Regions from separate parts of the Gluconobacter sp. ESL1110 genome, predicted to be linked through region 3. Evidence: riboswitches for the same ligand, from Rfam matches in the RefSeq annotation. Region 3 holds a riboswitch; each other region holds the start of a gene.
The links. Region 3 has a riboswitch for cobalamin ahead of AC3B6F_RS12005 (TonB-dependent receptor). Riboswitches for the same ligand answer to the same signal wherever they lie in the genome.

Region 1 (5,792 bases), on a different contig from region 3:
CAGAGACAGTAGACACGTTAATACAGCGATACGGCATGAAACGGAGAGCACCGTGACACAAAACGCCGAGAACAGGCATCCTAGGACCTGATCCCGCGTCAACCTCTCCAATTGCCGTGCCAGGCCATTGTCCCGAGCGGGACGCAAAGTAAGAGGCAGAAGTGGTAGCACAGCTCTCGATAAGGCGCCTGTCAGGGCAAGAGCAGGAACGACCAGAATAATTGGTAATGCAGCAAGTGCTGTAACACGGATCAGAATGCAGAGCCCGAGTGCCAATGCTCCGTAACTTCCAATCCTGCTATCACGCATGATCTCCAGTCGTCGCTCTGCAGTATAACCGCCGCCACAGCCATCAGCCATATCGGCCAAACCATCTTCATGCAGGCCTCCTGTCAGAAGGATCTGTATTGCAATGCTCCAGACTGCCGCGACTGTAACCGGCACATGAACAGCGCATAGGCCCAGAAAAACAAGGCCGGTTAAAACACCTGTAAAAGCGCCAATAAGTGGCCAGCACCAGACCGACCGGGACAAGGACCATTCCTCTCCCGTGACGCGCAGCCATCCCAAGGGAAGGCGCGTCAATAACCCTGCACCACAGGCAATATCTTCCCGAATGGTTCGCCAGAGTTTCATTCTGTTGAGGGCGCGGACTTCTGGGAAACAGAAGCTTCCGCGAATGTTGCCATGCCATTATGGCAGGCTATGGCGCCGCGCAGAAGCGGAATGGCCAGACCTGATCCTGATGCTTCTCCCAGTCTCAGTCCGAAATCCAGAAGAGGTTCCAGCATGAGAGATGCAGCCAGGTTGCGGTGCCCCGCTTCTGCGGAGCAATGGGAAAGACGTGTATGATCAAGTGCTTCCGGGGCTATCTTCACAAGAGGAAGAATTGCCGCGGTACATACAAATCCATCGAGCACGACGGGAATGCCATGATGACGCGCGGCCAGAACGCTTCCCATGATAGCTGCCAGCTCGTATCCACCAAGGCGGCGGGCGACCTCTAATGGGTCACACAGAGTGCCCCTGTGAAGCGTGATGGCCTCATCAATGACCGCTGCTTTCAGCTTGAGACCTTCATCGTTAAGTCCCGTCCCACGACCTGCCCAGTCTTTGCCTGTTCCGCCCAGAAGAGCCGCGCATAGAGCTGCGGCGGGTGTTGTATTGCCAATTCCCATTTCACCGGGGCAAAACAAATCTGCGTCCTTTGGCACAGCTCTGTACCCGGCTGAAACAGCAGACAGAAAATCCTCTTCCGTCATTGCTGCGGTTTGTGAAAGGTCTTCCGTTGCCTTCAGGTTCTGAAGGCAAACCACGTTCAGATCGGCTCCGGCAGTACGGGCAAGTTGATTAATAGCGGCTCCGCCATGCTCAAAGTTTGCAACCATCTGGCTTGTAACGTCCGAGGGCCAGGGCGAGACGCCACGCTGAACAACACCATGATTGCCCGCGAAAATTGTGATCTGGACTTTATCCAGAACAGGGCTGTCCGTGCCCTGCCATTCACCAAGCCAGAGCGCAAGCTCTTCAAGTCGCCCCAGGCTACCGGGAGGTTTGGTCAGCAGGGCATCCCGTTGCCTGATGCGGTCTCTACAGGCACGATCTGGCTCAGGTAGCGACAGACAGGCCGTCCTGAGGTCCTTCATGCTGGGGAAAGAAATGTCTGGAACGGAAAATAAAGCATCAGTCGGCATGAGGTGTCTTTTGTGCTGTTATCCGGGCACATGCAAGATAATGAGACGGGAGAAGACGTGATGCATTCGGATGGCCCAACAGGCCAGCGACAATTATCGCTTGTTCTGGGGGGAGCACGATCCGGGAAAAGTGGCGTTGCTGAAGCCCTTGTCACTAGCCAGCCTGCGCCATGGATCTATCTGGCGACCGGTCGTGCCTACGACGAAGAAATGCACGCCAGGATCGCCTTACACCGTGCCAGTCGTGGAGCTTTGGGATGGCAGACGATCGAAGAACCTTATGATATCGCGAACGTACTTCGGAATGCAGGGCCGGAACCTGTTCTGGTCGATTGCCTCACACTCTGGCTGACCAATCTCGTTCTGGATGAAAGAGATGTAAGCGCAGCGACAGAAGACCTGTTTTCCGCGCTCTCAGCGCGCGCGCATCAGACCGTTCTGGTGGGCAATGAAGTGGGGCTGGGAATTGTTCCGGACAATGCTCTGGCACGGCGTTTCCGGGATGAGGCGGGTCTTCTGCATCAGCGGATTGCCGCTATCGCGGACGAGGTGCTCTTTGTTGCTGCGGGGTTATCGCTGAAACTCAAGTAGGTGCCCTACAAGGCTTTTGACACTCCAGAATACCAGCGATAGGAAAGAAAGTGATGGTTCCTCCGAAAGGAGGATGAAAAGGGAAGCCGGTGCGATCTTGCGGATCAAATCCGGCACTGCCCCCGCAACTGTGGACGGTTATCTGTCCTGCCAGCATGGCTTTCGGATCATGCGACCACTGGAAATACGTCCGGGAAGGTCTGGCAGGAGAGGAGGCGCTGAACGCGTCTCGGTCGTAAGTCAGGAGACCTGCCATCAGAGCCAAGTGTCATGATCCGGCGGGGTGCCCGGACTGTGAGGGCGCGCCGTTGTGGTACGTCCCCTCCGAAGTGCGGAGGCCTTTTACTGCGCCTTTTGTCATGCCCGTCCGGGCTGCAAGAGAGACGAAACCATGGCAGAAACCCTGCCTCAGACCAGACCCGTCCTGCATGTCTGCGTAACATGCCGTCGTGGATTGCCGCTGACTGACGATCCCGTTCAGGGGCGTCAGCTTTACGAGGCACTTGCCCAGCATGCCGAGAAAGACAATTTCAGCATCCAGCCTGTAGACTGTATGGCCACATGTAGTCGCGGCTGCGTCGCGGCTGTGTCGATGCCGGAAAAATGGACCTTGATCCTGGGGCAACTTGGTCCAGAGAAAATCGAGGACCTACGGACGTTCCTGGGCCTCTACCGAGCCTCAAAAACGGGAACGGTCATGCCGTCAAAGCGCCCGGCCTCTCTTTCTGATATGATCCTCGCCCGTCTGCCAGCGTCCCTTTCTGCCTCACAGGAACTTTCATGATGTCCCAGTCCATTTCAGGTATCGGTCGCAAGATTCCCGTTACGATCATCACAGGCTTCCTCGGTGCCGGAAAAACGACGCTTTTGCGCAATCTACTGGCGCAAGCGAACGGGCGCAGGATCGCCATTGTGGTCAACGAATTTGGTTCTCTTGGAATCGATGGAGAAATTCTGCGCTCCTGTGGCATCGAAAACTGCCCGGATGAAGATATTGTCGAACTGACAAACGGCTGCCTGTGCTGCACCGTTGCAGACGATTTCATTCCCACCATGCAGGCCCTGATTGATCGTCCCGATCCGCCGGAACATATTGTCATCGAGACGTCCGGTCTTGCGCTCCCCAAGCCTCTCCTGAAAGCGTTCAGCTGGCCTGATATCCGTACACGCATGACGGTGGATGGCGTGATTACGCTGGTTGATGCACCTGCCGTAGCAGCAGGCCGTTTTGCCGATGATCCGGCTGCAGTAGCAGCCCAGCGGGCGGCTGATCCGTCTCTTGATCACGATAATCCTCTCGCTGAAGTCTATGAGGATCAGCTGAATGCGGCAGATCTGATTGTTCTCAACAAAACCGATCTTCTGGAAACCGTCGAGGCGGATGCTGTCGAGGCAGGCATCATCAAGGCTGTACCGCGTAAGGTCGTAATATTGCGGGCCGTGGAAGGACGTCTTGATCCGGCCGTTTTACTTGGAATTGCAGCCAGTGCGGAAGATGATCTTCAGGCGCGACCGTCCAATCATGATGGAGCGGATGATCATGAACATGATGATTTTGAGAGCTTTGTTGTTGTCATGCCGGAGCAGGTCAGTGCTGATGCGGTCCTGAAGCGCCTCAGTGATGTGTCTGGCACGTTTGATATCCTGAGAATGAAGGGTTTTGTGGCAGTACAGGGCAAAAAAATGCGCCTGGCTGTACAGGGCGTGGGAACACGCTTTCGTCATGAATTCGATGTGCCCTGGACAGACGGCACGCGTGACGGACGCTTGGTCGTGATCGGACAGACCGGTCTGGATCGTGCCGCCATCGAAGCCGCGTTACTGGGCGTCTGAGTTCGTCATGCATCTGCTTGTCCGCGAACGACATGGAATAGACGATCAGGACGTGGCCGAGGATCTCGACCATGCGCCAACGGACGTCGTGTTTCTGTCTTTTTCGGACAGTGATCTTTTGGCGCTGGAACAGGCCTACGAAAAGCTGAACGCCTCGTCCCAGGGAGGGGCTGGCTTCTCGCTGAGACTGGTCAATCTCTCGCGGCTCAGACATCCGATGTCCGTCGATCTGTATATCGAGCAGACACTTTCTGAAGCGCATTGTGTTGTGGTGCGTCTTCTGGGGGGGATTGATTACTGGCGATATGGTGCGGAAGAAGTCAGAAACTCCTGTGCCAGAAAGTCCATTTCGCTAGCTTTGTTACCCGGAGATGCCCGTCAGGACGCAAGGCTGGAAGAATGGTCCAATGTTCACGCGACCGATCATGAACGGCTCACGAGCTTTCTGAAAGAAGGAGGTCCGGACAACGCCCGCCGTGCACTGATTCTGATGGCATATCTTGCCGGATGTTGCGCAGATTTGGCTGGGATGCCGGAGCCTGTGCCATCTGTCGGGTTCTATCGCGCCGGAAAGCCCAACCTCTCTTTGCGGGCAACAGTTGTTTTCTATCGCGCCCATCTTCTTGCCGCGGACACAGCGCCCATCGACTATCTGGCAGATGCCTTGGAGGTGGCGGGTCTCTCCGCAGACGTGCTCTATGTTTCCTCTCTCAAAAATCCTGACGTCGCCGAATACCTGCGTCATTATCTGACCCAGTCACGCCCCGACATCATCCTGAATGCAACCTTCTTTTCTGCTCGGGGAGAGGACGGATGTTCTCCACTGGACGACGCGGATGTGCCGGTCCTTCAGGTGTTGCAACCCAATTCAACCTGTCAGTCATGGGAAGAGAGCGGACGCGGCCTGTCTCAATCCGATCTCGCAATGCAGGTTGTTCTTCCCGAACTGGATGGGCGGCTTCTGGCAGGGCCTATTTCGTTCAAGTCAGAAACGGCTCCCGGGGATGCAGCGAGGCATGATCCTTATCCGGCAGGCATATCGGCTGTTGTCGCCCAGGCAAATGCGTGGGCAAGACTGAGGCATCTCAAGCCTGAAAGCAGACATCTGGCCTTGATCCTGTCTGACTATCCGGGCGCAGAAGGCCAGTCGGCTCACGCCGTTGGCCTGGACACGCTTGCCAGTCTCTGTGCCATTGTGGAGGCACTGAAAGACGAAGGGTATAATTGCGGAGGCGCCGAAACATGGTCCAAGGCCCAGTTTGTAAACTCGTTATGTAACAAGCCAGTCCAACAGCTTCTCAGCCTTCAGGAGTATCGAGAAGCGTTTGAAAGTCTGCAGGATCAGTTCCGGCAGTCTGTTCTGAGCGCGTGGGGCGAGCCAGAGGACGACGCCGCTTTTCAGGACGATGGCTTCTGCCTGAAAGCCCTGAGACTTGGGCATATAGTCATCGCAGTCCAGCCTGATCGTGGCGCAGCACTGGACCGCAAGGCACAGTATCACGATCCTGATACGCCCCCGCGTCATGCCTATGTCGCGTTTCATCTCTGGCTGCGTCAGGTGTGCCAGATTGACGTGATGGTTCATCTTGGAACGCATGGCACTTTGGAGTGGCTACCGGGAAAAGCCGTTGCACTATCGCAAGACTGTGCTCCTGCTGTTCTGCGGGGCGCATT
Region 2 (5,792 bases), on a different contig from region 3:
ATGGAGGGCTGCACACGCCTCGTGTTCCAGCGGCAGCCGGAGAAAGATCATGGAAAAACGTTGGGTTCTTCTAACAATTATTATCGTTCTCGCAGCTCTCATCATGCTGTTGATGTGGTCCAAGCAGACCGATCCCGGTACGGTAGGGACAGGCACACATACAGAGAAAACTGCTCCCCAGGCGCTTAACACCGTGCCTCCGTATCCTTTGAGCCACGGTGTGTTTCAGTCAATTTGTAGAGCAGCCTAAAGCCGGCGTCAGAAGTTTGATCGGAGCGTAAACATGAAGTTTCTCGGCTCTCCGTAGTAGTTATAGTAGTAAAGATTACCGAGGCGCTGGTAGTAACGTTTGTTGGCGATGTTGTTCAATGTTGCAGACAGGGACAGATATTTGTTCCACTGATAGCTGGCTTGAACAGATCCAATGATATAGCCGCCCTGAGTGACGGTGCGGTTGGTACCAAAAGTGCTGGTCTGGGCATTCAGACCACCTCCGATACTCCAAATGTTTTTCTGTGCCCCATGATAAGGTTCAAAGCGATAATGCGTCCACAGCTTCCACAAGTGCTTGGGTGAGTTCCCGGCATAGGTCAGGCCGGCCTGGGTCGCATTGCCATTATTGACGATCTTGTTGTCGTTATATGTGTAGCTGGCGTTGATGTCCCATCCTTCCAGCGGGCGACCAATCAGTTCGGCTTCAGCACCTTGACTGCGGGTCTTTCCGGTAGCGACATAACAGTCATCCACCCCACCCGGCCCACAGATGGCACCAATCGTACTGTTGTAGATTGCTTCGTTCTTCTGGATGATCTTGTAGCCTGACAGGGTCATGCCCAGATGGCCTTTAAAGAACTCACCCTTGATACCACCCTCAAGCTGATTGCCTCGAACAGGGGCAAGGCGCCCCGTTGTGTCGAAAGCTGATTGCGGGGAGAAGGTAGAAACATAGCTGACATAAGCCGTGACGTTTGGACGCAGATGGAGAACGCCGCCGATATAAGGGGTCAGAATACCTTGTTGATCAATGTCGGTGCTGGTTGTGCCAACGGTTGGGGAAATACGACGCGTCTTGCTGACGTAACCACTAACGCGACCGCCAATCAGAATAGCAAAAGGTGAAATCGGTTTGATTTGTGCCTGGCCGTACACGCCCCACTGGGTCGAGGGCTCCCAATAGCGATTGCTGATCGTAGGAAGCGCAAGGGATGGAATAGAGCCTGAGGCCGTCAGCGGAATTCCTCCCAGCGCAGCATAGCTGCGGGAATTTACGCTGGCTCCGCCACCTTCATAGACGTAGCGGTCATAATTGGCGCCCATCATCAGGGTATGTCGCTGCCCGAAAAGATGCACTGGCCCCGTGACATAGGCATCCAGGCCATCATTGGTTTCGTCATACCGAGTATTGGCGACGACAAAATTTCCGGTTCGGGCCGTAGCGTTATAGGCATTGAGGTATGCATATTGCAGCGTTGTATCAGCCGTTCGGTGCCGATAGTTAATGCGCCCGCGCCATCCATGTGAAAACAGATGCTCGAGTTGAGCTTCTACTTCCGTCATGGGTACTTCGGATTTCCCCCAGTTAGCGCCAACAAAGGTACTGGTTGGCAGATTCAAATCCGCACCGTTGCTGGCACGGGGAAGCCCCATATAGCGCGTTGTATCGTTGGTCTGGGACGTGACTGAAACAGTCAGTGTGTCACGGCGGGTCAGATGGACATCTGTTACGCCATAAATCGTCCACCGACGGTCGTAGGCGTTGTTGTAGAACTGATTGCGATCAGTCCCTGCAAATACGAGACGTGCAGAGATGATCTTTGAATGTGCGATGGGTCCACCCACGTCCAGTGTGGCGTGATAGTTATTCCATGACCCGGCAGAGAACGAGGCATTTCCCTGGAAATCGTTGGTTGGGCGCTTGTGCACGAAATTGACGCTACCACCAGGTGTGCTGGAGCCCTGTAGCATGCCATCTGGTCCGCGCAGAACCTCGATACGGTCATAGATTGCCAGATCATACTGCTGGCTGAGGGTCAGTCCCCCCATGGATGGAACGCCGTCATACCGCGCCTGCAGAGTAAATCCACGCGCTGTGTATCCGCCAGTTCCATCTCCATACATGTTGACGTTGACACCAGCGACCTGTTTGAGGGCAGCATCAACCGTATTGAGATTCTGGTCTTTCATCTGCTGGCTACTAAGCACCGAGATGGATTGAGGAACGTCCATGGGCTTAAGCAGCATCTTGGTCGTAGAAACAGCCGAGACAGTATAGGTGCCGGTCCCATCCGTAGATGCATCCTTGCGGTGACCTTCCACAAGAAGCTGTTCGATGCTTCCGGGCGGCTCGTTGTCGTCCTGAGCGTTTGAATGTGCTTGTGTTTTGCTGCCCTGGTGAACGGAAGGGGTTTTGGTCGAAGCCGTGGGAAGGAGTTTTTTATGTCCGTCTTCAGGTTTCCCAGTATCGTCAGACGTAGCGGCAAATGCGCCAGTCCATGACCCGGACAGCAAAAAAGCTGTGAACAACGCAGGATAAAGCTTCTTCCGGGGTAAGGAACCCGACAGGACAGGTTTCATGGAATGGTCTGACTACCTCCAGCAAGAGTGAGTGTTCGCGGGAATGTTACATATATTTCTGCGAACTATTTTTGGAAATGATACTCATTCTCAAAAAGAGCAATATGAAAGTTAAATGTTTTTTCAATATAGAGGTGTTGCGAAGCGATTTTCCAAGAGTTTTCAGGGGGATCATAAACCTTGGAAAATGTTTGATATATATACCCCATAGGGGAATCGTTCAGAACAGGTCTGCTGCGCTGGTTTGTCTCACTTCATCAATATTGCAATACCAAAACTAAATTTAATTCAAAAAGCATATTGTTATGTTATAACATATATGTTTGACTGTTTTGGAGTTTCGGTTATGTCCCTTGCTCACGGATGGTTCCCCGAGAGGGGATGAAAAGGGAACGCAGTGAAATGCTGTGGCTGCCCCCGCAACTGTAAGTGGTGAGACAGATCACACAGAGGCTTTTACGCCCGACCACTGAAGCATCTGCTTTGGGAAGGTTTGTGACCTGTCATTGATCCGCGAGCCAGGAGACCTGCCATCGAAAATGGTTACAGACGAAGCGGAAGGGCGGGGTGCACCGGACGCAGTGAGAGTCTTCTTCTCTCACTCATCGTAGTGACGCATTGTTGAGTGAAGTTTGCGTTATCCATGAGGAAAAAGAGTTTTGTTGGTGCCCTGCCTGTCGCGGCACTCACTGTGTTCCAACCAGCATTTGCCCAGACGGAAGACGTTCGGAATACCGAAACAAAAGTAAAAGAAGAGCACATTACCGCACATGGCCGGATGCAGTCTCTCAAAGACACAGCGGCAATTGGCGGACGGCTTGAGCTAACGGTTCGGCATAACCCTGCAACCATCAACGTCGTCCAGCGAAGTGTTATGGAGCAGCGGGGCTATGCTCACGCTGAAGAGGCCGCCGATAGTGCTCCGGGCGTGTCATCTGGCGGCTCCCCCGGAAGTCCGGCCCAGATGATGATGCGTGGCTTCAGTGGAAATCAGGTTCTGATCCTGCGGGACGGGATCTATTATGGCCCAACCACCATGGTGAACCGTCCACTTAACAGCTTTAACCTAGAGAGCGTTCAGGTTCTTAAAGGTCCATCATCCGTTCTGTACGGGCAGGGTGCTGTGGGCGGGACCGTGGACATGCGAACACGCGACCCTGCATTCGATGGTCCTCATGCGAATGCGCTTGTGTCCTATGGCAGCTTTAATACCTGGAATGCAGGTGTTGGAGGCTCTGTTCCCATCACTGATACCTTGGCAATCCGCAGTGATTTCAGCCGCACGTCCTCAGACGGGTATGTCGCAGGGGCCGACCCGCACAGTAACGATTTTACGACAACATTGCTCTGGCATCCGTCTAAAAAGTTCACAGCTCGTCTGAGCGTGGACTATCTCACGGATCGACTTTCAACCTATTACGGAACGCCTCTTGTTCCACTCTCTCAGGTGCATGATGGGGTCGGCGGTTTGCTGTCTTCCTCCAAAGGGCTTGGGGTCAGCCGGTCTTCGCTATGGCGATATTACAATACAAAGGACGCCAAAGCAGGTTCGGTCAACGTAACACCCACACTGCATTTAACGTGGCAACCCACTGTAAATACAGCTTTTCATAACAAAACTTATGTCGTGTATGCCAATCGTACATGGAACAATGCTGAGTCCTATAGCTATATCAGCACCCCGGGCCAGACAGATGCGAGCGGAAACGCAATCGCTCCAGGACGCGTAGGTCGTGATCGGTTCTATGTTTACATGAACCAGCATCAGGTTGGAGACACCGTGGATGGACAGTTTGATTTCCATCTCTTTGGAATGAAAAACCGTCTCGTGGTCGGCGGGGATGCCTATTATGTACGGCTGATCCGAAACCGTGGGTTTCCTGATGCTAATTATGCAGACAGCGTTTCTTTGGCCAGTCCGGAACGGACGCAAACGGGTAGCTTTGCCGGCGAGTATCCTTACACAAAGTCACCCACAACGATGGTTGATGCCGGTATCTTCATGGAAGATGTGCTGACAATCCGCGATAACTTTCGGGTTGTAGGAGGTTTCCGTTATGACTGGCTGAAACTGGATCGTCAGAATTACAGGCAGAATGGGACTTTTAACGCGGGAACAAGCTTCAAAGGCACCTACCACCCTGCCAATTTCCGTATTGGTCCTGTTTATGATCTGACGGACAACATCAGTCTTTATGGTGTTTATACGACCGCCGAGGACCCACCAGGCTCTAATATTTTCCTCGTCAACAAAGGTCAGTTCAGTCAGTTGAGCCGCTCTCGACAGGGCGAAATAGGAGCCAAGGGATCGTTCTGGAAAGGGCATCTGACCTCGACGTTATCCCTCTACGATATCCGGCGAACCCGCGTTCTGGTCGCAACAGGGGTCGATACCGTTGCGACGGCCGGGGTGCAGAAATCTCGTGGTGTGGAATGGCAGGGGGATCTGACACTTGGCAAACACTGGAGCCTCTCCGGAAACGTCGCATACACGTGGTCGCGATATGGCTCTTTCCATCCGTCAGCATCCGTGAATGCGTCAGGCAATCAAGTCCCGAATGTTCCTGCGGTGACGGCCAATCTCTGGGGTGTCTGGTCCCACATCGCGGATCTGCCAGTCGATCTTGGGGCAGGAATGAGATACGTCTCTGCACGTCAAGGAGATTATGCTAACACACTGAGTTTGAAAGATTATGCTCTGGTTAATCTTTTTGCTGCATGGCACGCTTATCGTGGTGTCACGGTGTATGGCCGGATTGACAATGTGGGTAACAAGCACTTCATCCAATGGGCTGACACAAGCTATCCAAGCGAAGTGATGCTCGGAGCCCCACGATCCTTTTCCATCAGCCTTCAGGCCGGCTTCTGACAGTGTCAGACATCATGCTGCAGGCTACAGGATTAGGATACGAGGAGGCTTTGGCTCTGGCGGATTTCTCCGTCAGGGCTGGTGAACATATTGCGATTATCGGGCCGAACGGTGCCGGCAAGAGCACTTTGCTAAAACTCCTGGCAGGCTTGTTGAAACCCTCCAGTGGCTGCGTCATACTTGCTGGCCAACCACTCCACAATCTGACACGGCGAGAAATCGCTCGGCAGATTGCATGGTTGTCCCAAAGCGATGATGTTGCATCAGAGTTTCTTGTCTCTGATTACGTTGCTCTTGGCCGATTACCCTTTCAAGGAATTGAAGCATCGACTGAAGGGAAGGCCGCAAT
Region 3 (5,792 bases):
GCACGTTGAGCCGGCGGGCGATTTCACCCGCAGGCAGACCGTCCGGCTCGTGGCGCACGAGCAGGCGGAAAGCATCGAGGCGCGTGTCCTGCGCGAGCGACCCCAGAGAGGCAATGGCGTCGATTTTTTCCATATATCCAGAATGACGGATATAAAGATCGAACGCAATCGCTTTTTGATCGAATTATTAGTCCGCTTTTCCAGCGAGACATCCGACAGCAGACACTCCGGTATCTGACAAACTGAGCCACAAGACACCGTGCTGCTGATGTCCGCTGTCGGGAAAGCTATTCGTTCGCGTGTATGGCCGACATGAGGCGGAATCAGCCTGTCTGCTTGTCACGCGCTAAGCGGACTTACCAGTTTCGCCTACATCCCAGACATTTTCTCCGCAGGTAAACTATTCCGCAAGCAGACGTCGCGCGAGCATACGGAATCACTGGAAACTATTCGTAAGCGCCTACGATCATGCATGGGAGCGGAGTAAATGATCTTGATTACAAAAACTCGCAAATCAAAAACCGTACTGCACCGAAAATCGTGCGGAGATTGGCTCCAGAGGGTGACCCGTCGCTCCGGATTGTATCGCTGAAGTAGGTGTCAGCCGATAATCATAGGCATATTGCGCGGCGTAGGCGTGTGTGTTGAAGGTATTAAAAATGCTTGCTTCCAGTTTGAGGGTTTTTGTGAATCGATACCCGATGTTCAGATTAACTTCCTGATACCCTTTCGAACGCAGGCTGTTATCTTCAACCAGTGGATAGCCACCAAGCCATCGAACCTGCAGGCCACCATACCAAGGCCCACGATCCGCAATAATACCGAAAGACCACACAAAGCTGGGCGCATTCGTTACATAAGGACCGTCAATTCCGTAATCGGCCAGGTTTTTTGCCTGATAGCGTGCCTTCGCAATAGACAGGTCAGTATTGAACTCAAGCCAGGTAAACGGATTGTATTGCGCGGAAAATTCAACCCCTTGTCGCCGGCTGGCTGGACCGGGGGACGTCACACCCGCATCTCCGTCGTAACTGAGTTCAGAGTCGAAATCGATGATGAAGGCTGCCGCCTGCACATTCAGATGACGGAGCGGTGTTGTTCTCACTCCGACTTCTCCACTGACAGCAGATGTCATGAGCGGCACCTTGACCGAGCCCTTGGTAAACTCATCCGAAGCATAGGATCCGGACACGGACCGGAAGTCATTGGAATGAAAACCCCGTCCTCCGCTCAGATAAAACTCGGTTTTCTTCCATGGACCAAAAATCAGGCTTCCCTTGGGCTGAAAAAGCCACTGGTGTTTTCGCGTCAGACTGCCATCCACCAGATTACTGTCCGTGCCGCCCTGATAATCTTCACGCAGACCAATGACCATCCTGAACCACGGCAGCCAATGCGTCGTGTTCTGGATGAACAGGCCTGCCGAACCCAGATTGATGTCATCGGCATTACAGAGATAGGGAGCCGTTGCTTCCAGACTGGACGGACAGGATGACAGTGTCACGCGTTGCCGCGTATGTCGCCGATCCACATAGAGAAAGTCATACCGGCCCTGTACACCAATCTGCGTGTCTGTCCTTACCCGTCCGATCCGATCCTGCCGGGAGTAAACGCTGCTGCCACCAACGGTTGTGCGGTTTTCATCCTGCTGCTGCTGATCGCCATTCACCGGATCATCCAGATAATGTGTGAAATTATTCCACAATGTCAGACGGTCATGCGAGACAAACGCGCTCGTCACCCATTTCCAGGCGTCATCGGCCAGACGATAATGACCCGACAGGCTATATCTTTCTGAAAACCCTCCATCCGTCGGATCAAGAGAACCATATCGACTGATCAGCCCTTCACTATAGGCGGCTAAAGGCTGATCGTTCGTGGCGCGCCATTGCCCACGATAAAACATGCCCGTGACATCAAAGCCGTTGAGTGTATCGCCATGCGTATAATGAGTGGCCGCCTTAATGCTTCTGGCATTGTCAGGATATTTCCATGGCCCATCCGTATGAGAGAGACTGAAAGCGTTGATCCAGCGATCGCCATTCGCAAGATGCGTTGTTCCTCCCAAATAGGCGCGATAATCTCCCAGTGTCCCGGCACTCAGGGCAAGCTGTCGAGGCACATCATCCGCGAGCTTCATATGATCTGACCCAGCGACGCCGAAATCCCCTACATCCGCATGGAATGGTCCTTTGGTATAATCCACGCCTGACAGCAGTTCGGGAATGAGGAAGTTGAGGTCTGTATAACCCTGACCATGCGCATTGCTGACGCCGTTGATTGGCATGTCATCAACGAAGGTGGCGAGATCCGTACCATGATCGAGGTTGAAGCCACGCAGAAGGAACTGGTTGGCTTTTCCTTCTCCGGAATGAGACGTTACCACCAGGCCCGGAACAGCTTCCAATATCTGCCCTACGCGGTAAGCCGGACGGAGTTGGATCTCCCGGGCGGTAATGGATCCTTCGCTCGCCGTCTCCGCTCTCCCCAGAAGGTTTCTGCGGGAAGCCGTGACGTTAATCTGTTCAGGCGCAGCCGTCAGAGGCCGGGTGGACACAGGTTTCGGGTCGCTCGTCTTCTCGCTTTTTTTAACTGACGAGGCTTCTGGGGCTGTCGCAAGTGCAGCGTCTGGAACGAGGGAGACGCTGGCCAGAACGCACGAGAGACATAGTCGAGAAATGGGTGAACGCGCGTAGGACACCAGCATTCGAAAATGAAACAGATTTCCTGGTCCATTTTTCGTCTTTGAAAACAGTACAGTCATATGAGCCCTGCTCATTATGACAGGAGCAGGACAAGTGCCTGCACGCCCGATTTTTCAGAGAAAACCAGAATGCCAGACACTGCCGTCCCGGACACCCCGCCGGTGGTTGAAAACACGCATGGCAGGTCTCCTGACTCATGGGTCAACGCAGCCAATCTGTCTTCCCGGAGAGGGGTCTCTCCAGTGACATACAGGCGATTGGCAACTCGCCATTTACAGTTGCGGGGGCAGCGTCGGCATCACACCGACTTCCCTCTTAGCTCCATTCCACCTGCTGGCAGAACAAAGAACCATACGAAAATACCAAAACTGTAACGACCTTGTCGTGTCAATCCTGATATTGAATATTGGAACTTTTAAAGCTTCCGAATACTCTTCTCCCGAAATAGATCAAGCCTCTATGGTACGATTTTTCGAAATCGCAGCAAATTCTATAAAATGCCTAAGGTAATGAATGTCGTCGTCTGCTTCACGACGGCCGAGAAAGATTTGCTTCGCAATCCCGTTTTTACCCAGCCTAATCGCATGAAGGCCATAACGGGACGCATGTTCTTCTACCAGCCAGCGAGGGAGAGCTGTAACACCTCGACCGTGTGCAACCATAACCAGCATAATATCGGTCGTTTCAATCTGCTTCTGCTGACGGGGCGCGACACCCGCGGGCTGCAGAAACTGCGTGTAGATATCCAAACGCTCCGAAGGCACAGGATAGGTAATCAGTGTTTCCCCGGACAACTGCTCAGGCGTAATTGACGTCGCACCGTAAAGTCTGTGACCGCGGCCGACGACAAGCACAAGTTCGTAATCAAACACTGGCGTGAAAGTAAGACCCGGTTTGTAAAGCGGGTCCGGGGTCACAAGAATATCGATCTCGCTGCTCAGTAAGGCTCCGATCCCACCAAACTGAAATTTCTGCCGGACGTCGACATCCACCTTAGGCCATCTCTCAAGATAGGGCGAGACGACGTTCAGGAGCCACTGGTAACAGGGATGGCACTCCATTCCGATGCGCAATATGCCTCGTTCGCCATTGGCGAACTGCTCCAGTCTTTCTTCTGCAAGAGAAAACTGCGGAAGAAGACGATTTGCCAGGGCCAGAAGCCATTGTCCTGCCTGTGTCAGAACCAGAGAACGCCCCTCACGGCGCCAGATCTTTACACCAAGCTGGACTTCAATCTTGCGAACAGCATGGCTGAGAGCGGGCTGTGTCAGGTTTAACCGAACCCCCGCCGCTGTCAGGGACCCTTCCTGTGCAACAGCCTGCACGATCATCAGGTGGTTACGTTCCAGAATAGCCATATGTCCCGATCCATGATTCGGTTTTATTTAATCATGGATTGATATCATTTCTCTTCATAAGACAAAACTCTCTGCCAGAGAGTTGCGCCTACATCCGGGGCGATCTGGAAGCATTTGGCTGAGCAGAGAGACCGCAGGTCTTTGCCCAGCCATTCGTTATCTCAGATCATCAGGCCGCAGAGGCTGTACCCATTAGATCGAGAGTTCGTTGCGCAGAATATCGGCTCCGGCGCCGAGAGCATTCAGCTTTGCCCTGGCGACATGACGGGGCAAAGGCGCCATACCACAATTGGTGGAAGGATAGAGCTTATCCGCATCCACAAACTGCAGAGCCTTGCGAAGCGTATTGGCCACGTCTTCAGGGGTTTCAATGATGTTGGTCGCCACATCAATCGCCCCGATCATGACCTTTTTACCCCGGATCAGTTCGATCAGATCCATCGGAACACGCGAGTTCTGACACTCCAGAGAGACCAGATCGAGAGTGGATTTCTGCAACTTCGGGAAAATTTCCTCATACTGCCGCCACTCGGCACCCAGACTGTTTTTCCAGTCGATATTGGCCTTGATGCCATACCCGTAGCAGATGTGAACTGCTGTTTCGCATTTGAGCCCTTCGACGGCTCGTTCCAAAGCCGCAACTCCCCAGTCATTGACTTCGTCGAAGAAGACATTGAATGCCGGTTCATCGAACTGGATGATGTCAACCCCGGCTGCCTCCAGTTCTCTGGCTTCCTGATTGAGAATGCTGGCGAATTCCCAGGCCAGCTTCTCTCGGCTTCTGTAATGGCCGTCATGAAGCGTATCGATCATGGTCATTGGCCCCGGGAGGGTCCACTTGATCGGCTTTTTCGTCAGCGTTCTGAGAAACTTCGCATCTTCAACAAAGACTGGTTTTTCACGCCCCACAGCGCCGACGACAGAAGGCACACTCGCCTCATACCGGTTACGGATCTTGACCGTCTGGCGGTTTTCGAAATCAACGCCGCTCAGATGCTCGATAAATGTCGTCACGAAGTGCTGGCGGGTCTGTTCACCGTCACTGACGATATCAATCCCGGCACGGCTCTGATCGTCAAGTGTCAGGCGCAGTGCGTCCTGCTTGCCTTCGATCAGTTCCTCGCCCTGTAGTTTCCAGGGGGACCAGAGCGTCTCGGGTTTTGCAAGCCAGGAGGGCTTGGGCAGGCTGCCAACAGTAGACGTCGGGAAGAGTTTTGTCATGATAACGACCTTATCGATTTCCGGAGTTCAGACTGAAGACTGGGCAGCCCACTGCTCAAGAGTGTCCCGATTTGGGTTGATGAAGTTTTCTTCGATGAACTTTCCCTGTTCAGTCGCAAGTCTGTTGCGTTCTTCCCGGTCATAGACAATCTGGGTTGTCGAATAGTCCTGGTTCGTCAGACTGGGCTGATAGCAAGAGGATGCCGGAGAATTGGCATTGTAGATTTCCGGTCGATAGACCTTCTGAAAGCATTCCATCGTACTGATGGTGCTAATGAGCTCTAGATTGGAATAATCGGCCAGAAGATCCCCGAAGAAATAGAATGCCAAAGGCGCCGAACTGTGGGCAGGCATGAAATATCTGACCTTCATGCCCATTTTTTCAAAATACTGATCCGTGAGAGAATATTCTCTCTGCTCATACTCATACCCGAGAATAGGATGGAGGTTTCCGGTCTTATGGTACGTTCTGTTATTTGAAACGCTCAGGCAAACAACCGGCATTTTC

Region 1: another riboswitch for cobalamin. It lies ahead of AC3B6F_RS10215 (DUF1636 family protein); the one in region 3 lies ahead of AC3B6F_RS12005 (TonB-dependent receptor).
Region 2: another riboswitch for cobalamin. It lies ahead of AC3B6F_RS10115 (TonB-dependent receptor); the one in region 3 lies ahead of AC3B6F_RS12005 (TonB-dependent receptor).

What each region holds. Positions count from the first base shown of each region.
Region 1 covers NZ_JBYLUK010000008.1:340,379-346,170, reverse strand. Annotated here, with positions in the region: gene cobS (adenosylcobinamide-GDP ribazoletransferase) at 1-636, opposite strand, end outside; gene cobT (nicotinate-nucleotide--dimethylbenzimidazole phosphoribosyltransferase) at 633-1,694, opposite strand; gene cobU (bifunctional adenosylcobinamide kinase/adenosylcobinamide-phosphate guanylyltransferase) at 1,755-2,285, shown strand; cobalamin riboswitch at 2,323-2,556, shown strand; gene AC3B6F_RS10215 (DUF1636 family protein) at 2,677-3,069, shown strand; gene cobW (cobalamin biosynthesis protein CobW) at 3,066-4,118, shown strand; gene cobN (cobaltochelatase subunit CobN) at 4,126-5,792, shown strand, end outside.
Region 2 covers NZ_JBYLUK010000008.1:316,094-321,885, reverse strand. Annotated here, with positions in the region: gene AC3B6F_RS10120 (TonB-dependent siderophore receptor) at 259-2,574, opposite strand; cobalamin riboswitch at 2,922-3,123, shown strand; gene AC3B6F_RS10115 (TonB-dependent receptor) at 3,218-5,443, shown strand; gene AC3B6F_RS10110 (ABC transporter ATP-binding protein) at 5,458-5,792, shown strand, end outside.
Region 3 covers NZ_JBYLUK010000009.1:26,125-31,916, forward strand. Annotated here, with positions in the region: gene AC3B6F_RS12000 (ArsR/SmtB family transcription factor) at 1-133, opposite strand, end outside; gene AC3B6F_RS12005 (TonB-dependent receptor) at 515-2,557, opposite strand; cobalamin riboswitch at 2,868-3,074, opposite strand; gene AC3B6F_RS12010 (LysR family transcriptional regulator) at 3,155-4,063, opposite strand; gene AC3B6F_RS12015 (methionine synthase) at 4,256-5,284, opposite strand; gene AC3B6F_RS12020 (DUF1852 domain-containing protein) at 5,312-5,792, opposite strand, start outside.